3 regions of the Telluria sp. AZSoR62 genome follow, and region 1 is predicted to be linked to each of the others. Evidence: predicted binding sites of a transcription regulator. Region 1 holds the regulator's gene; each other region holds the start of a gene.
What was found. Region 1 encodes LexA, which represses DNA repair genes until DNA is damaged. Its sites were predicted from a motif close to ACTGTATNNNNATACAGT; they were not measured.
Positions count from the first base shown of each region.

Region 2: the regulator LexA is predicted to act here: its motif matches at 1,729-1,746, upstream of AC3XQU_RS05315 (ATP-dependent helicase).
Region 3: the regulator LexA is predicted to act here: its motif matches at 1,882-1,899, upstream of dinB (DNA polymerase IV).

Region 1 covers NZ_JBYTST010000003.1:208,968-212,242, reverse strand. The annotation lists gene AC3XQU_RS06870 (cystathionine gamma-synthase family protein) at 1-717, shown strand, start outside; gene AC3XQU_RS06865 (tetratricopeptide repeat protein) at 817-1,536, shown strand; gene lexA (transcriptional repressor LexA) at 1,612-2,244, opposite strand; gene rpsF (30S ribosomal protein S6) at 2,519-2,911, shown strand; gene priB (primosomal replication protein N) at 2,950-3,240, shown strand.
Region 2 covers NZ_JBYTST010000002.1:449,778-453,052, reverse strand. The annotation lists gene AC3XQU_RS05335 (chromate transporter) at 1-71, opposite strand, end outside; gene AC3XQU_RS05330 (chromate transporter) at 68-667, opposite strand; gene AC3XQU_RS05325 (hypothetical protein) at 716-892, opposite strand; gene AC3XQU_RS05320 (hypothetical protein) at 1,090-1,356, shown strand; gene AC3XQU_RS05315 (ATP-dependent helicase) at 1,773-3,275, shown strand, end outside.
Region 3 covers NZ_JBYTST010000016.1:5,026-8,300, reverse strand. The annotation lists gene AC3XQU_RS20415 (recombination-associated protein RdgC) at 1-663, opposite strand, end outside; gene dinB (DNA polymerase IV) at 739-1,851, opposite strand; gene AC3XQU_RS20405 (S8 family peptidase) at 2,043-3,275, opposite strand, start outside.

The sequences.
Region 1 (3,275 bases):
GAGCGCGGCATCCTCTACGTGGTCGACAACACCATGACCACGCCCTACCTGTTCCGCCCGAAGGCGGTCGGCGCCGGCCTGGTGGTCAATTCGCTGACCAAGTCCATCGGCGGCCATGGCAATGCGCTGGGCGGCGCCCTGACCGACACCGGCCTGTTCGACTGGAGCGCCTACCCGCACATCGCGCCAAACTTCCGCAAGCAGCCAGCCCAGGCGCAAGGCCTGGCCCAGCTGCGCGCGAAAGCGCTGCGCGACTTCGGCGCGGCCCTGGGGCCGGAGGCGGCCCACCACATCGCGGTGGGCGCCGAGACCCTGGCCCTGCGCATGGAACGCACCAGCAGCAATGCGCTGGCCCTGGCGCAGCTGCTCGAGGCGGACGCGCGGGTCAGCGCCGTCCACTATCCGGGCCTGGCGTCGCACCCGCAGCATGCAATCACCAGTGAATTGTTCCGCGCCGGCGGTTCGCTGCTCAGCTTCGAACTGGTAGACAGCATCGATCCCTTCGACTACCTGAACCGGCTCGAGCTCGGTATCCCGGCGAGCAACCTGGGCGACACCCGTACCCTGGTGATCCCGGTCGCGCACACGATCTTCTTCGAGATGGGGGCCGAGCGGCGCGCCAGCATGGGCATCGCCGAATCCCTGATCCGGGTCTCGGTGGGCATCGAGGATACCGTGGATCTGCTGGCGGACTTCCGCCAGGCGCTCGACGCGTAAGCACAGCGGCAGCCTCCGGGCTGCCGTTTTGTTTCAACGGTTGAGCACGCGGCGCGATGCCGCTATGATGGGGATTCGATTCCCCATCCGTAAGCGACCATGAAGACCACGCTGTTTTGCCTGTCCCTGCTGTTCTGTGCCGGCGCTGTCGCCGGTGAGCTGGAAGACGCCCACGCCTTGTTCGCGAAGAAGGACTACGCCCAGGCCATGAAGCTCTACACCAAGCTGGCCAATGGCGGCAACGCCGAGGCGCAGCAGGCGCTGGGCCAGATGTACTGGTATGGCGAAGCAGGGCAGGTCGACGAAGCGAAGGCCGAAGCGCTGTTCAGGAAATCCGCCGCCAAGGGCAACAAGGTCGCCGCCGCTTCGCTCGAGGTGATGGACCAGCGCGTCAAGCGCCGCAAGGACATCGACTACTGGATCAAGGGCTACGACGGCGAAGACCTGAAATCAGGCGAATTCCGCTGCGTTGCACCGCGCATCCCGGCCATGTCCAAGGTGAACGCCGACATCGACCGCATCGGCGCGGCCGTCACCAACTGGCAGGAATGCTACAACAGGTATGTCACCAACCTGAACGCGGCCACGCCGCTGACCAGGCGCATCCCGGCCGATATCGCCAAGCTCATGACCAAGGAGGAAACGGAGAAGTCGACCGCTTACCTAACCCAGCTGCAGTCGAACCTGACCGAAGAAGCGAAAGTGAGCTCGAAGCTGGTGCTGGCCGATTTCGCCGCATGGCGCCAGGCGACCGAGGCCTATGTGGCCGAGCACAATGCGATGGTGAAGAGTTCTTCGGATGCGAAGAAATTGAAATGATGGGGTAGGTGAAGTACACCTTGGGTCCCGGCGCAGGGCGGGACCCAAGTCAGGCAATGCAGCGCTGGCGCTGAACTAGTGCCAGCTGCGCATCAAGCCCACCGCCAGACCCTCGAGCGCAAACTCGTCCTCGGGCGTGACCTGGATGACCTTGAAGTCCGGGTTTTCCGGCAACAGTTCGACCATGTTGCCGGTCTTGCGGTAGCGCTTGACCGTGACTTCGTCGCCCAGCCTGGCCACGACGATCTGGCCGTTCTTGGCGCTGTCGATCTTCTTGACCGCCAGGAAGTCGCCGTCGCAGATCCCGGCATCGCGCATCGACCAGCCCTTGACCTTCAGCAGGAAGTCCGGACGCGCGGAGAACATGGCCGCATCGACGTTATAGGTGGCTTCGACGTGTTCCTGGGCCAGGATCGGCGAACCGGCGGCCACGCGGCCGACCAGCGGCAGCGCCATCATGAGCGCGGCCGGTACCAGCGGGACCTGCTCGACCGACGCGCCGATCAGGCGGATGCCGCGCGAGGTGCCCGGCGAAATCTCGATCGCGCCCTTGCGCGCCAGCGCCTGCAGGTGTTCTTCGGCGGCGTTGGCCGATTTGAAGCCGAGTTCGGCTGCGATTTCCGCGCGGGTCGGGGGAAAACCGGTGTTGTCGATCGCTTCCCTGATCAGGTTCAGGATCTGTTCTTGCCTTGCAGTGAGCTTGAGCATGGGTGTGTTAAGGCAATCCGTTGTGTGAGTAGACTGTATTTTTGTACAGTATTCCTCCGTGCGCAAGGGAAAACACGGGAAATGTGTAAAAAAATTGTGCAGCGCGGTCCCGGGCGTGGCAAAAACCGCGCGCTCTGGCGGACTCATCGCGATAGCGAACCACACCCGGCTTTCCAAACTGGCCAATCTCGGGCTATAATGTCCGGCTTTCCCTTCCCACACTCGTCTTGACGCCGAGGTGGGCATTTGTTTAAACGTCCCTAAGGAGTAATGCATGCGTCATTATGAAATCGTTTTTATCGTCCACCCGGACCAAAGCGAGCAAGTCCCGGCGATGATCGAGCGCTACAAAGCCACGGTGTCGAGCCGCGGCGGTAACATCCATCGCGTGGAAGATTGGGGCCGTCGCCAGATGGCTTACCAGATCCAGAAGCTGCCGAAAGCCCACTACATCTGCATGAACATCGAGTGCGACAACGAGACCCTGGTCGAGCTGGAAACCGCATTCAAGTTCAACGATGCCGTCCTGCGTCACCTGACCGTCAAGATGAAGAAGGCTGAAACCGCACCGTCGCCGATGATGAAGTCGGTCCAGCGCGAAGACGCAGCCAAGAGCCACCGCGCCGAAGCCGCAGCCCCAGCTGCCGCTCCAGCCGCAGCAGCCTAATTGTTGATCCGGTTTTTCCAGGGAATCCCAGCACACCAGTGAACCAGCTCCAGCTCGTGGCGACCATCGCCGAGCGTGACGTGTTGCGTTACACCCCGGCCGGTGTCCCCATCGTGGGCGCCATCCTGATGCACAGTTCGCAGCAGGAAGAGGCTAGGGTAGCGAGGCTGGTCGAGTTTGAAGTCACCGCGCTGGCCGCGGGCGAGATTTCAGGCAGGTTCGCCAGCGCCGAACTCGGCGCGGCTTACCGGTTCACCGGATTCCTGGCGCGGAAGAACCGCAACAGTAAAGCCCTGGTGTTTCACATCATTGATTTCAGTGCCGCCTGACGCGGCATTCATTTAGATAGATACAGGAGCCTAAA
Region 2 (3,275 bases), on a different contig from region 1:
AGGCTGAGCCAGTCGTTCCAGCCCAGCACGAGCTGCGGGGCCAGCCCGGCGCCCAGTTGCGCAGCGCTCATGGCCGCAGCCTGTGCCAGGCCAGCACGCAGCCCAGGCCGCCCAGCCCCGGCAACACCCAGACGAGCGGCACCCGCAGCCAGGCCAGCAGCACGAAGCCGGCCGCCGTCATGGCGATGCACCAGGGCAGCGGCAGCGGGTTGTTCGCCAGTGCGCCGCCGAGCTTGAGGCCGACGGCGGCGATCATGCCGGCCGACACCGCCGCCATGCCGCGCAGCGCGCCCGCCACCGCGGGCAGCTCGGCATAGCGCGCGTGCAGCGCCGCCAGCAGCAGCACCACCACCAGCGGCAGCGCGATCATGCCGGCAATCGCCGTCAGGGCGCCGGCCAGGCCGAACCAGCGCGCGCCGATCATCATCGCGATGTTGACCACGTTCGGCCCGGGCATGATCTGGGCGACCGCCCAGTCTTCGATGAATTCTTCGTGCGTCAGCCAGCGCTTGCGCTCGACGATCTCGCGCTGCACGACCGGCAGCACGCCGCCGAAGCCTTGCAGCGCCAGCAGCGTGAACGACACGAACAGGTCGCCCAGCGAACGGGGGCGCGGCCGCTGCTGCGCCGGGTCGCCGGCGGCGGGGTCGAGAAGGGGAACGGTCATCCCGGTATTATCGCCGGGCGCCGCCGCGGCTGTCCACGCGCGGCCGGTTCAGCCTCCGCCGATGCCGCGCATGACCTTGCCGCTGCCGCCGCAGTTGGAGCAGGGCTTGCCGTCGGAAAGCTTGCCGCTGCCGGCGCAGGCTTCGCAGACGTCTTCGCCGGCGCCGGGCGTGCCGGGTTCGGCTTCGTCGCCGGGATTCAGGTCGGGGTCGGGATGCGTGCTCATGGGATCCTCGTGGAATGGTGGTTGGCGCGGCCATTGTAGGCGGCGGGTGGAAGCGGTGGCGCAACGCTGGGCTTGAATCAGGGGTCAAGCACAAAAATGAATAAGAGTGTTTGATTCAGATCTGATATTGACATTGTCCCGGCTTCGACCATACTCCGTGCAGCACACCTTCTTCAGCCAGAAAGGGCAGGCGCACGATGAACGCATACCGCAACCCACCCCTCACCGACGACGGGGCCGCCGGCGCCGTCGAAGCCCCTCATGGCCAGGGACGCACCAGCGAAGCCAGGCACGACCTGCGCCAGCGCGACATCGTGGACGACGCCTTGTGCCTGATGCACGCGGTCGGCACCCTGTCCGCACTCGAATACCTCAAATCGCATGCCGTCGAAGGACGCGTGATCGCCCGCGTACTGCTCGACCCGTCCAGGCGGCGCGGCCAGCCGGGACTTGCGGCCGCCTGAGCCGCACGGTGCGTGCCCCCGAGCGGGGCAGTCGCGGGTCAGCCAGACCCGGCTTATTCACATAACTTTCCGAAAATTATTTTTAGCCTGCGGCGTCTTGCACGTGCGGCATGTGCACGTAAGCCCTTGATTTCAGGGGCTATGGGGGATGCCTTCCCAATAGGCAAATTGTTGAAAGCCGCATCCTTGGCCGCTATCGGCGTGTCAAGCCCCCGCTTTTCCACATAGTTATTCACAGACTTTGTGGATATCCGGAAAACATTTGAAGAATCCGGCACTTAAGCGGGGTTCTGCATGTCTTGCATGACAGTCGTAGCGGGGCCCGGGTATTTCAGCGCTGCACTTGGCCAGCATTTCCGCTTGCGCATAAGAACTGGATAAATGTACAGTATGTCATTTCCACCTTGCCTGCCCGTATGTCCGCCGTCCTCGACCAGCCTGCCACCACCGGCGATCCCTTCGCCAGCCTCAATGCCGAGCAGCGCGCAGCGGTCGAGCACGACATCGGCGCCGACATCGTGCGTCCGCTGCTGGTCGTAGCCGGCGCCGGTTCCGGCAAGACCAATACGCTGGCGCACCGCGTCGCGCGGCTGATCCAGGCCGGCGCCGATCCCCAGCGCATCCTGCTGCTGACCTTCTCGCGCCGGGCCGCAGGCGAGATGGGCCAGCGCGCCAGCGGCGTGCTGCAACGCCTGCTGCGTAGCGGCGCCGCAGGCTATCACGCCGCATCCCAGGTCACGCTGCCATGGGCCGGCACCTTCCATGCGATCGGCGCGCGCCTGCTGCGCGACTATTCCGGCCGCATCGGCCTGGATGAGTCCTTCACCATCCACGACCGCGGCGACTCGGAAGACCTGATGGGACTGGTGCGCCACGAGATCGGCCTGACCCAGACCGAAAAACGCTTTCCGCTCAAGGGCACCTGCCTGTCGATCTATTCGCGCGTGGTGAACAGCCGCGAGCCCCTGGACAAGGTGCTGCAATCGACCTTCCCCTGGTGCAGCGAGTGGGAAGGCCAGCTCAAGACCCTGTTCGGCGCCTACGTCGACGCCAAGCAGGAGCAGAACGTGCTCGACTACGACGACCTGCTGCTGTTCTGGTCCGAGATGGCGGGCGACCCGGAACTGGGGCCCGAGCTGGGCGCCCTGTTCGACCACGTGCTGGTCGACGAATACCAGGACACCAACCGGCTGCAGGCCTCGATCATCACCGGCATGAAGCCCGGAGGCGAGGGCGTGATGGTGGTGGGCGACGACGCCCAGTCGATCTACGCCTTCCGCGGCGCCACGGTGCGCAACATCCTGGACTTCCCGAAGGAGTTCACGCGCCCGGCCGAAGTCATCACGCTGGAGCGCAACTACCGCTCGACCCAGCCCATCCTGGAGGCCTCGAACGCCATGATCGGCGGCGCCCTGGAGCGCCACGCCAAGACCCTGTGGACCGACAAGGTTTCCAGCATCAAGCCGCAGCTGGTCCTGATCCCGGACGAAGCCGAGCAGGCGCGCTGGGTCTGCAACCGCATCCTGGAGCACCGCGAGGCCGGCATCGCGCTCACGAGCCAGGCGGTGCTGTTCCGCGCCGCGAGCCATAGCGCCGCGCTGGAACTGGAGCTGATGCGCCGGAACATCCCCTTCGTGAAATTCGGCGGCCTGAAATTCCTGGAAGCGGCCCACATCAAGGACGTGCTGGCGGTGCTGCGCTTTGCCCAGAACCCGAACGGGCGCATGGCGGGCTTCCGGGTAGCCCAGCTCATTCCCGGCATCGGGCCGGCCACGGCCACCCGTTTGCTCGACGCGGTCGCCGAAGCGGCCGACCCGGTCACGGCCATCGAAGCGTTCGCGCCGCCCGCGAAAAGCGCGGCCGATTGGGAAGCCTTCAGCGCCCTGTACCGGCGCCTGCGCACCCCCGGGCTGCGCTGG
Region 3 (3,275 bases), on a different contig from region 1:
GGCGATGTGGCGGCGGATGTCGTCCGGTTCCAGCGTGTGCTTCACGTAGCGCACGGCAGCGCGGCTCTCGCCGGTGGCGCGCAGTTCGGTGTCCTGGTCGATCGTGAAGCCGTACGGGGCTTCGTCCGCTTCCAGCCAGCCGGTCATCACGGCCACCGGCGAGCGCTGCACGCGCAGCGACTCGAGCGGCATGCGGTCGACCGCCTTGAGCAGCAGCTTGATCACGTCGTCCGCCTTCGAGGGGCTGGCGGCATCGACCACCAGCCAGCCGTTGACCGGGTCGATCCAGACCCAGACATTGCTGCGGATCGAGAAGGCGCGCGGCAGCAGCTCGTCGGCGACGCGCTCCTTCAGTTCCTTCATGGCCTTCTTACCCGGCGGGAAGCCCTGCTGCTCTTCCATCTCGGCGGCCTTGGCCTTGGCGACCTGGTTGATGACCGACGACGGCAGCAGCTTCTTCTCGGTTCCGAGCATCATCAGCATCTGCTTGTTGACGACGTGGACCAGCTTGCCGTTGGCGCGCGGCGAATCCCAGCCCTGGCGCAGCAATTCGTTGCTGCTCGCAGGAGAGAACGCCTGCGACTGGAGCGCTTCTTCCATTTTTTCTGGGGTGAATGCCCATGGGGCGGGCAGGCGATAAATCTGGAGATTCTTGAACCACATACGCTTTATCCAATGTTTCAGTATTTCAAGGGAACGACATTCTACGCTGCCCTTGCAGGCAGCGAGTACGAAAAATTATTCAGTTGACGAGTCATCAACAATGCTGGCGACGGCGTCCGGGGCGGCGTCATCGAACAGGCGCAATTGCTCCACCGTCTCGGTGTCGCCCAGGCGCACGCCGACGCCCAGCAAGCGCACCGGTCGGCTGGCGCGGGCCCAGCCGGTTTCCATCAGCCGCGTATAGGTCGGGATATGTGGCGCATAGCCAACACACTCGACCGTGGTCTGCTGGAAGTCCGAAAACTTGATCTTCACGAACAGCTTGTTGATGAATTTTTCGGCATTGTTGCGCTTGATGCGGCCCAGCAGGTGCTCGTGCAATTCCGGCAGCAGCTTCAGGCAGGCAGCCAGGTCGGGCACGTCGGGCGTATAGGTTTCCTCGGTGCTGATCGACTTTCGCTCACGCGAAGTGTTCACTTCGCGCACGTCGATACCGCGGCACAGGTCGTACAGCCGGGCGCCGAAGCTGCCGAAATGCTCCTGCAGCCGCTCCACGCTCCAGCCGCGCATGTCGGCGCAGGTCTGCAGGCCCAGCCGGTGCATCTTGTCGGCCGTGACCTTGCCCACGCCATACAGCTTCTTCACGGGCAGCGCCGCGACAAAGGCGTCCACCTCTTCCGGGCGCACCAGGAACAGGCCGTCGGGCTTGTTCCAGTCGCTGGCGATCTTGGCCACGAACTTGTTCGGCGCCACGCCGGCCGAGGCGGTGATGCCGACGGTCTCGAAAATGCGCTGCCGGATTTCCTGGGCGATCAGGGTGGCGCTGCCCTTGCAGTGGGTCGCGTTGCTCACGTCCAGGTAGGCTTCGTCGAGCGAGAGCGGTTCCACGACCTCGGTGTAGTCGCGGTAGATGTCCATGATCTGGCGCGAGGCGATCCGGTATTTTTCCATCGCCGGCGGAATCACCACCAGCTGCGGGCACAGCTTCATGGCCTGGGCCGTGGCCATGGCCGAATGGATGCCGAAGCGGCGCGCCTCGTAGTTGCAGGTGGCGATCACGCCGCGCTGGTCGGAACGCCCGCCCACCGCGAGCGGACGCCCGCGCAGCGAGGGATCGTCGCGCATCTCGACCGAGGCATAGAAGCAGTCGCAATCGCAGTGGATGATTTTACGGAGCGGGGCGTTCACGGAGACGAGGCCGCCCCAGGGCGGAACACTACTGTAATTGCATACAGTATCCGTTGAATGTGGAATTTACGCAATACGCAGAGAAGCAGGGGCAATCAACTCAGGGGCAAAAAAAGAACGCGCGGCAAGCCGCGCGTTCCCGGTTGAAGGCCGCGCAGGGGAGCCGCGCCGCTTCTTCCTGATCGAACCAGTTACCAGGTCATTTTCAGGGTGTACTTGCCGCTGGTCGAGCCGGTGCCGCCGCTGTAGTACACCACGCGGACGTAGCGGGTAGCGGTGGTGGTGCCGGTGTTGGCCGAGCTGTAGCTGTCCACTGCGCCGGCGCCGTTCTCGCTCTTGCCCAGCAGCGTGCCTGCGCTGTTGTACACGAACAGGTCGTAGTCGGCGGTGCTGGTGCCCGGGGTCAGGACCGAGCTCAGCGTCTTGCCGGCCGGCAGGTCGACACGGAAGTAGTCGGTGTCGGTCGTGGTCGCCATGGTGCCGTTCACGGTGGTGCCCGAGGTCGTGATCATGCTCGCGGTGCCGGTCGTGTTGTTCGACTCGACTTCCGTGATGGTCGGACCTGGCGTCGGGGTCGTGCCCAGCGCGGCATTCACGGCCGCGGTCGCGTCCACGATGCCGGTGCCGCAGCCCGAGCAGGTTGCCGGGAAGGCGCGCGAGCTCGACTTGAGCATGCTTTCGACGTCGTCCGGGGTCAGGGTCGACTTGGCAGCGAACATCAGCGCCGCCACGCCGGCCACGTGCGGGGTCGCCATCGAGGTGCCCTGGTAGCCTGCGTAGTTGTCGGCGCCCGGGGTGCTGGTGCCGGCGTTCAGGGTCGAGATGACGCTGAAGCTGCCGTCGCCGCCTGGGGCTGCGACGTCGACCAGGGTGCCGTAGTTCGAGTACGACGCACGGCCGCCGGTCTTGCCGGTTGCCGCCACGGCGATGACGCCGGAGCAGTTCGCCGGGCTGGCGTTGCTGACGTTCATGTTGTCGTTACCAGCCGCGACCACCACGATCGAACCGCGCGAGCGGGCGCCATTGATGGCGGTCTGGGTGGTGGCGTCGCAGGCGCCGCCGCCGCCGAGCGACAGGTTCAGCACCTTGGCGCGGTTGGCATTGGCCGGGACACCGGTCACGGTACCGCCCGACGACCAGGTGATCGCGTCGGCGATGTCGGAGGTGTAGCCGCCGCACTTGCCCAGCACGCGCACCGGCACGAGCTTGGCGTTGTAGGCCACGCCGGCGACGCCCAGGCTGTTGTTGGTCTTGGCGGCAACGGTGCCGGCCACGTGGGTGCCGTGCCAGCTCGAGCCGGAGGCCGGGGAACCGGTGCCGCACTCGCCTGCTGCGACCCAGTCGCCCGGATCGGTTGGATCGCTGTCGCGGCCGTTGCCGTCGTTGCCGATGGCAGCGGTGCTGATGAAGTCATAGCCGGCCAG